DNA from 2 places in the Paenibacillus sp. GbtcB18 genome. Region 2 is predicted to be linked to the other one. Evidence: predicted binding sites of a transcription regulator. Region 2 holds the regulator's gene; the other holds the start of a gene.
What was found. The regulator NrdR, encoded in region 2, represses ribonucleotide reductase genes. The targets are predictions, from matches to a motif close to AACACNATATATNGTGTT.
Positions count from the first base shown of each region.

Region 1: KVT34_RS17655 (adenosylcobalamin-dependent ribonucleoside-diphosphate reductase) is a predicted target of NrdR. The motif match lies at 1,866-1,883, and genes of this name have one in related genera.

Region 1 covers NZ_JAGXJX010000005.1:370,918-375,617, forward strand. Annotated here, with positions in the region: gene KVT34_RS17645 (AAC(3) family N-acetyltransferase) at 1-450, shown strand, start outside; gene dat (D-amino-acid transaminase) at 576-1,415, opposite strand; gene KVT34_RS17655 (adenosylcobalamin-dependent ribonucleoside-diphosphate reductase) at 1,962-4,580, shown strand.
Region 2 covers NZ_JAGXJX010000005.1:205,765-210,464, reverse strand. Annotated here, with positions in the region: gene KVT34_RS16770 (ribosomal protein L7/L12) at 1-100, opposite strand, end outside; gene KVT34_RS16765 (DUF441 domain-containing protein) at 289-741, shown strand; gene KVT34_RS16760 (FMN-dependent NADH-azoreductase) at 903-1,550, opposite strand; gene KVT34_RS16755 (YuzF family protein) at 1,741-2,358, opposite strand; gene nrdR (transcriptional regulator NrdR) at 2,549-3,031, opposite strand; gene KVT34_RS16745 (alpha/beta-type small acid-soluble spore protein) at 3,143-3,373, shown strand; gene KVT34_RS16740 (lytic transglycosylase domain-containing protein) at 3,444-4,022, opposite strand; gene coaE (dephospho-CoA kinase) at 4,022-4,615, opposite strand; gene KVT34_RS16730 (MntP/YtaF family protein) at 4,660-4,700, opposite strand, start outside.

The DNA.
Region 1 (4,700 bases), 170 kb from region 2:
CCGGGGGTTATGCGCAGCAGCCACCCTCAGGTTTCGTTTGCGGCGATCGGACCGCAGGCGCAGAAACTGACCGGCAGCCACTCCCTGGCTTACGGGCTCGGAGAGGGTTCCCCGCTTGCCCGTCTGTATGAGCTGGACGGTCATGTGCTGCTGCTGGGCGTCGGTCACGGTTCCAACACGTCCATCCATTTGGCGGAATACCGGGCGGAGTATGCGTCGAAGAAGGAAGTCACGAACGGGGCGCCTGTTCTTGATGGAGAAGGCGTCCGTCAATGGGTAGAGTTTCCGGATGTGGGAATCGACTCGGACGATTTCGAGCGGGCGGGCGCGGATTTCGAAGTCCGGAATTCGCCGGTCATCCGCGGAAAAGTAGGCTCGGCCGAGGCGGCTTTGATGCCGCAGCGTCCGCTTGTCGATTACGCGGTGGCATGGATGAGCCTGCACCGGTAGCGAAAAGAGGGCGACCGCTGCTTGGCTGCTCCCGTATGCGGCGGTGTGAGGCTGGCGCGGTAGAAAAAAGGCCTCCAAACCCACTCTAGAGTGCGGTTTGGAGGCCTTCTTTACTGCCCGCGGGTTCAGCGGCTTCCGGCCGGTATCGACGCCTCGAAGGCCTGCTGGAGCCGTCGGGTAACGGGACCGGGCTTGCCGTCTCCGACGGGCCGACTGTCTACCAGCACGACCGGCATAACCTCGGAGCCTGTGCTGGTAATGAAGACTTCATCGGCCGAGGCGAGTTCCTCTTCCCGGAACGCTTCTTCACGCACGGCGATGCCCAGACCTTCGGCGAGCCGGAGAACAAGCGAACGGGTGACGCCCCGCAGGATATGATGATCGGCGGGATGAGTCTTGACGACCCCGTCTTTGACGATCATCACGTTGGACGCGCTCGCTTCGGTGATGACGCCGCCGCGGCTGAAAATAACTTCGCCCGCCCGGCCGTCAAGAGCCTCCTGCTTCAGCAGCACATTCGGAAGCAGGTTCAGCGATTTGATGTCGCACCGGTGCCAGCGGATATCTTCCCGGACGATGGCGGAAATCCCGCTTTCCAGATCTTTCAGCGGACGCAAAAACGGGGAGCACCAGCCCGTCACGACCGGCTCCGCCGCAGCCGGAAAGGGATGAGAACGAGGAGCGGCGCCTCGCGTGATCTGAACGTAAGTGAGGCCGTCGGGGATGCCGGCAGCCTCCGTGAGCCGGTTCAGCAGATCCTCCAGCTCTTCGAGCGGATAAGGAAGGCTAATCCGGACTTCGGCCATGCTGCGGCTGAAACGTTCCATATGCCCCTGTACTTCAAATAGCCGGCCGTCGTAAATACGGAACACTTCGTAGACGCCGTCTCCGAAATAATAGCCCCGGTCAAGGGGAGAAATGCGGACTTCTTCGTCCGGTACAAGTTGATTTCCGAAAAGCATCATCGGGTAAATTCTCCTTTAAGTGATCTTTCTTTGTGATGCCAAAATAAGCGCTTGTATTGGCAAGCGTGTCCGGGCGCAGCCGATTAAAAGTAAATGTATGTAGGGATTAATACGAAAAATTACCCAACTGGCGAACGTCCGTTTCTTTTTTAGGCGGATCTGTTTATAGTATATAGGGGAAAGAATGTCTTACACAAATGGGCCGGTGGTATGTATGCACGGAGATCGGCTGCAGCGATTTTTTTACAAAAAATTACCTGCGGGCTCGGCGGCTCTTTTTTTACAGGCTTGATTTGTCGAAAAATGTCGTTTTTTATGAAAGTTCCGCAAACGAAATAAAGAGCAAGGCGAAGAAAAAGAGAGAAAACAAGCTCATGGTTTTTATTATCCCGTTGAATTCATTCGCAGTTTATTCGTAACACAATATCTAGTGTTGTATAATCTTTTAAGGACACTATATATAGTGCTTACGTACATACCGCGAATTTCGCGCAGTGGTGCGGGTTCCCGGGTGCAGGTACATTGATTTGGGAGGGTGTTGCCGTTTTGAAGACGATGCAGCGGAAAAGTTTGGAAGGTTTGAGCGAGAAAATCTTTTTGGATCGTTATGCGTTAAAAGATGCGGACACGAACAATACGAAAGTCGGAGACGTGGTGCTTGTCCTGACCAAGGACGACCCGAAATTTCCGGCCAAGGAAGTCGGGGAAATTACCGCTCGGGATGGGCGTAATGTGACCGTTAAGCTGCGCAGCGGCGAAACGATTGAGTCGAACATCGACAGATTGACTCTTAATATAGAAAAAACGCCGGATGAGCTGTGGGACCGCCTGGCCAAGGCCATGGCTTCCGTGGAAGCGACACCGGAAAAACAGAAAGAATGGACGGAAAAATTCCGTTACATTCTGGACGATTGGAAGCTTGTTCCGGGAGGCCGTATTGCGGCAGGCGCGGATGCCAGCGACGAACTGACGCTGTTCAATTGCTATGTCATCCCGTCTCCGCACGACAGCCGCGGCGGTATTATGGCAACTTTGTCCGAGATGACGGAAATTATGTCCCGCGGGGGCGGGGTTGGAATTAATCTTTCGTCCCTTCGCCCGCGTCGCGCGATCGTTAAAGGCGTGAACGGCTCTTCCAGCGGTTCCGTGTCATGGGGAGGCCTTTTCAGCTATACGACGGGCTTGATCGAGCAGGGCGGCAGCCGCCGCGGCGCGCTGATGCTCATGATCAACGACTGGCACCCGGATCTGCTTGATTTTATCACCGTTAAATCTACGATGGGCCAGATTACGAACGCGAACCTCTCCGTTTGCGTAAGCAACGGCTTTATGAAAGCGGTGAAGGAGGATCTGGACTGGGATCTCGTGTTCCCCGATACGACGGATCCCGAATACGACGAAGTTTGGAACGGCGATCTCAATGAGTGGAAAAAACTCGGAAAAGCCGTAAAAGTGTACCGCACGGTCAAAGCCCGTGAAGTTTGGCACACGATCATTGAATCCGCATGGCGCTCCGCGGAGCCGGGCGTCGTGTTTATGGAGTACTATAATCAGATGTCCAACAGCTGGTACTTCAACCCGATCATCTGCACGAATCCTTGCGGAGAGCAGGGGCTTCCGGCCTGGGGCGTCTGCAACTTGTCCGCCGTCAACCTGTCCAAGTTTTACGACGAGGAGAATGACGATGTCGCCTGGGACGAGCTGGGCAAAACCGTCCGTTACTCCACGCGTTTTCTGGACAACGTCATCGACAAGACGCCATACCACTTCGAGGAAAACCGCGAGAACCAGCAAGGCGAGCGCCGTGTCGGACTTGGAACGATGGGGCTGGCCGAGCTGATGATCAAGCTTCGCATCCGTTACGGAAGCCCGGAATCTCTCGAATTCCTGGATAAGATCTATGGTTTCATGGCACGCGAAGCTTACCTGGCTTCCTCTGAAATTGCCGGGGAGAAAGGTTCTTTCAAGCACTTCGACACCGAGAAATTCCTGCAGAGCGGCTTTATGAAAAACATGCACGAGGTTTATCCGGAAGTGACGGAATCCGTCCGCAAAAACGGGATGCGCAACGTGACGGTCATTACGCAGGCGCCTACGGGAAGTACGGGAACGATGGTGGGAACTTCCACCGGCATTGAGCCTTATTTTGCCTTTGAATATTTCCGTCAAAGCCGCCTCGGTTACGACAAGCAGTTCGTGCCGATTGCGCAGGAGTGGAAGGATGCCAACAAGGATCAGGACCTGCCGGATTATTTCGTGACATCCATGACTTTGTCGGCCGAGGATCATATCCGCGTTCAAGCCGCTATCCAGCGCTGGGTAGACAGTTCCATTTCCAAGACGGCGAACTGTCCGGCCGATTTCACGGTCGAAGAAACCGAACGGCTGTACGAGCTTGCCTTCGATCTGGGATGCAAAGGCGTGACCATCTACCGCGACGGCAGCCGTGACGTGCAGGTACTCAGCACCGGAACGGACAAGGACAAGAAGGACGAGAAGAAGGCCGAGACGGCCGTTCCCGCACCTGAAGTTCCGACAGAAGCACCGTCTGTGGCGGTTGCGGCGGAACCGGTCGGCCAAGCAGGTGCGAATACCGGGAACGTCTTCGATAAAGAATATAAACGCCGTCCGCAAATTCTGCGCGGCGCTACGTATAAAATCAATACGCCGTTCGGTATGGCGTACATTACGATCAACGACATGAACGGCTCGCCGAGCGAAATTTTCCTCAACGTGGGAAAAGCGGGATCGGACGTCTTCGCCATGGCGGAAGCGCTCGGCCGCGTCTGCTCCTTGTTCCTGCGCTACGGCGATCACGGGAACAAAGTGAACCTGCTGATCAAGCATCTCAAAGGCATCGGCGGTTCGGGCGCTATCGGCTTCGGCGCCAATCGGGTCGAGTCCATCGCCGATGCGGTCGCCAAAGCGCTTGAAATGCACGAAGAGGCGATGGCCGGCGAAGCGGGAGCGGAGGCATACGTGACGGCCACGAAAGAAGTCGTGCATGAAGCGCCGGCTGCTCTTGGCCATGCCGAACCTTCCGCAGGGACTGCGCCTGCCGGGCTGACGTCGCTCGACTTGTGCCCGTCCTGCGGCTCCGCTTCGCTCGTGAACAGCGAAGGCTGCAAGAACTGCACGAACTGCGGGTACAGCCGCTGCTCGTAAGATTGAATAAGCTAAGTAAAGATCTGTACATGTGTGACGTCATAAATACTGAGAATTTTTTTCAAGTAAATGAGAAGGAATTTTCGTATTTAATGATAAATGTATAATTATACATTGTTA
Region 2 (4,700 bases):
CTTGGATGCCGTTAATCCGGCTTTGAAGGCCGAACACTTTAATCAGCAGCAGCAAAGAGAGAATCAGCGCTCCGGCCGCTACCCATTCGATCGTTTCCATGGAATCGCTCCTTTCGGCGGGGGATCTGTTTGGATGATCTGCCCTCGTATAGGGAATTATACCATAACCCCGCAACTCCTCGGCCGGCTTCTAATGCTATCGTCCTCCTCTTGACCGGTCTCTTCCTTGTTGACGCGGCTTCCATGCTATACAATGGAAACAAAAAAGACCTAAAGGGGAATTTGAAGATGGCCCAAGTGGACATGCCTTCCATCCTGCTGCTCGGTTTGGCCCTTCTGGGGCTGCTCAGCAGCAATTCGACCGTTACGATTGCCATGCTCGTTCTCCTGCTTTTGCGGGTGATGAATGTACATCAAGCCTTTCCCTTCTTGGAAAAATACGGACTTACGATCGGCGTCGTCATTTTGACCATTGGGGTCATGACGCCAATCGCCAGCGGCAAAATGCCCGTCCAGGCCATTCTCCAGTCCTTTATGCACTGGAAATCGCTTCTGGCCGTGCTGATCGGAATCACCGTTGCATACCTGGGCGGCCGGGGCGCTCTGCTCATGACGAACCAGCCGAATGTGGTAGCCGGACTGCTTATCGGCACCGTGCTTGGCGTCGCGCTGTTCCGCGGTGTCCCCGTCGGCCCTCTGATAGCGGCCGGTCTGCTCTCCCTGCTTATCGGCAAAGGCTGAGACGTACCAATAGTTGCTGTCGTACCGCCCGGCTCCAAACGCAAAAACTGCCCTCTCAGAATGAACGGAACCTCCAATGTCAGATCGTGTCTAACATGGGGGTGCAGTTCAGAAAGGGGCAGTTTTTTGCGTTAATATGGGAACACCGCAAGGGGGAAAGCTTATACTCGCGATGGGGTTTTCGCAAACTGAGCGGCTACTTCCGCGGCTCTTGTTTTGGCGCCTTGCACTAGCTCTTGCGCTTTGTCCGGGAAAGCCGCGATGCCTTCCACATAGACATGCTCGTAGTCCGTGATTCCGATGAATGCCATAATTCCGCGCAAATATTTGTCGGTAAATTCAAAGTCCGCGGCCGGTCCTTCGGAATAAATGCCTCCGCGCGCTTGGATGTGAACGACTTTTTTACCGGACATGAGCCCTTCGGGTCCGTTGGCGGTATAACGGAACGTTTTTCCCGCAATCGCGATGTTGTCGATGTAAGCTTTCAGCATCGGCGGGTAGCTCAGGTTCCACATCGGAGTGACGAATACGTAGCCGTCCGCCGACAAAAACTGCTCCAGCACTTCATTCATCCGGTTGATAGCAGCCGCTTCCGTTTCATTGAGCGCTTCACCGGCACGCAGCTTATCCCAGCCGTTCAGCACATCGGCGTCGATAAGGGGAATATGCTCTTCGTACACATCTACGCGTTCCACTTGAAGATCCGGATTTTCTTTCGACACCGCCTCCAGAAAATGTTCCCCGACCTGAAGACCGAAAGAACGGTCCACCTCTCTTGGATTTGCAGTGATATATAATAATTTGTTCATTTTGATTTCCTCCTAGTCGGATTTCGAATATTTGTATCGGCTAACTTGTATTCAATAACTTACTTTATGTAAGTATATTATCATAGTCACTTTCTTTTGTAAAGCAGCTATATAAAATTTAATTCCAGGCAGTCCAATGCGTACAAAAAAAACCGCCGGAATCCGGCGGCTCTTAGCCTTCGATAAGGTTCTACTCCGGCATCACCCAAATGATTTGGGCCGTCCGGATAAAAAATTTCTTACCGTCCTCCTGTACCACGACATGATCCGGTTTCACATCTGTCAGAACACCCCGGTTGCTTCCGCGAACCGTCTCTACCACCACACCTCGGCCGACAATCGTTCTAAGCGTCAGATACACATAGGGATCGATGCTGAAAAAAGGCTGCGGCACCGCGACCGGAGCGCCTCCAGAAAGGGCGCCCGCCTCAAGAGCGCCGTAGCCGTAGCCGTAGCCCCCCTGCCCTGCCCCTCCGCCGACCGATCCGAAGTCTCCCTGCGGGAAAGGCGCGAAACCTCCGCCTCCGGATTGAGAACCCGGAGGAAATCCCGCCTGTCCTGGCCAGCCGTCGGCTGAGCCGAAGCTCTCCGGGTAAGCTCCCTGCGGCGGAAAAGCGCCGGTCATCCCTCCCGGTGGCGGACCTTGAGTGAACGGTGGCAGATTGCCCCCGCCTCCGAACGGAGAGCCCTGCTGGGGCGGATACCCCGGCAGCTGCGCCTGCCCCTGTGTCACTTTCGTGTAATCGGGAACTTCGGGTTTCCCGAATCCCCACGGCACTCCCTGCCCGTTTCCTTGCGTCATCGACATATCGTCGCCTCCTTTGAGCCGTTCCACCCTGAAAGATATGGCGGCGGATGCGGAGATATGCCTGTTGCCTTCCCGCTGTTATCTTCGGCTGTGCGGGAGATGCCTGTAGTTCCGGCCATTCCCCCCGGCTAAACGGCAAAAAAGACTTTCCTCTTTTCAAGAAGAAAGCCTTGCAAGCTCGTTCCGGCCTCTAACCGTCCGATTTCAATGCGCTCAAATTCGTTTTGCCTAAAATTTGCTCCAGTTCCTTCAGGAACATGTTGATATCTTTAAACTGCCTGTACACCGACGCAAAGCGGATATAGGCCACCTCGTCGACCGGGTAAAGCTGCTCCATCACGAGTTCTCCGATTCTCATGCTGTCCACTTCCGCGTGAGCCATATTACGCACCTGCATTTCGACCTCGGAGACGATTTGCTCCAGCCGGTCCACGGATACCGGGCGTTTCTCGCAGGCTCTGATTAACCCGCGCAAAATTTTGTCGCGGTTAAATTCCTCGCGGCTGCCATCCTTCTTGATCACGATAAGAGGCGTTTCCTCCACCATCTCGAACGTCGTAAACCGCCGCTGGCACTTCTCGCATTCTCTGCGCCGGCGGATCGATTTGTTGTCGTTAGCCGAGCGGGAGTCCAGTACTTTCGTGCCGTTGTGCTCGCAAAACGGGCATTTCATCGGGGATTCCTCCTCTCGTCCGTTCTTTATTTTTACTCCCAAATGTTGCTTGTTATCAAGCCTACAAAAACGCACATAATAGTTCTACCATCGACAAGGAGGTGAACAGAAATGGGTGCAGGACAATCTCGCAGCAGCAACGTACTGGTTGTTCCACAAGCTAACCAAGCTTTGGATCAGCTGAAATATGAAGTTGCCCAAGAGCTTGGTATTGCGATTCCTCAAGACGGTTACTACGGTAACATGGCTACTCGCGACACGGGTGCTATCGGGGGTCACATTACTCGCAGACTGGTGCAAATCGCCGAACAACAACTGGCCGGTCAAGGCCAATCCCGCTAACTTCTAGCGGAAACCAAGCAGCAACGAAGTATCGGATCCGGCGGCTACACCCGCCGGGTTCGGTGCTTCTTTATTTGCTTCCCGCGCTTTGATCCCATTCCTCGCCGTAAAGCTTCTTGAATTTCTGCTGATAATACAGCACCCTCTGTACATAATGCCGGGTTTCGCCGAACGGGATCTTGTTGATGGTTTTTTCCGTCCCGTCCCAGACGCCGTTGTTTTTCCACTTGCTGACGTTTCCCTGACCCGCGTTATACGCGGCTATAGAATAAAGCCAGTTTCCTTTGTACTGCTTGTTCAGCCAAGCCAGGTACCAGGAGCCAAGCTGGATATTATGTTTCGGGTCGCGGAAGTCGGCCGATTTCGTATTGGACGTTTCGCGAATCCATTCCGCCGTATCGGGCATGAGCTGCATAATGCCGACAGCTCCTTTTTTGGATTCCCGGTCGTGGTTGAAATTCGTCTCCACTTTGATGATCGCCGCAATCAGAAACGGATCGACCTGGTACTGTGCGGCATTCTGCCGGATTTCTTCACGATAGTGAATGGGATAGATCATCTGCCCGATAAAAAGACCGTTGCTGAACAGAAGAAAAACAAATCCGAGCAGCAGCAGGGCGAATACCCGCTTTTTCCGCAGAAGCTTCATTACAGCCCCCTTTGAAGCCAGAACCGCTCGACAAGCTGCTCCGTCTGCTCCAGGGTCCCCGAATTGTCGATACAGCTATCCGCAAGCTCTTTTTTACGTTCAATGGGCCACTGGGCCGCAAGCCGGGATTCCGCCTGTTCGGCGTTCAGTCCGTCCCGCTCCATCAGTCTCCTCAGCTGGACATCTCTCGGCACATAAACGACCATAACGGACGAAAACATGCTTTGAAGTCCCGATTCGTAGAGCAAAGGCACGTCCACCACGACAAGCTTGTCCGGAAATTCACGCTCCGCGGCGGCCATTCTTTCTTTCATGAGAGCACGGATGGACGGATGCAGAAGATCTTCGAGAGCTTTCCGCGCTTCTTCGTTCCCGAAAACCGTCTCGCCCAGTTTTTTACGGTGGAGCGAGCCATCCGGCAGCAGCATATCTTGTCCGAAATGCGCGGCGACCTGGGCCAGAACGGGGCTCCCCGGCTCTACCACTTCGCGCGCGATCCGGTCGGCGTCTATAAGAATCGCACCGCGGCGGACAAGCATGGCCGAGACCGTGCTTTTGCCGCAGGCGATACCTCCCGTGAGTCCTATATTCATTTCACTCGACTCCCACGTCAATCACATTTTTTAAGGTATAACAGCTAAAACAGTTTGGAAATGCCCATCAGGATCAGGACGATTC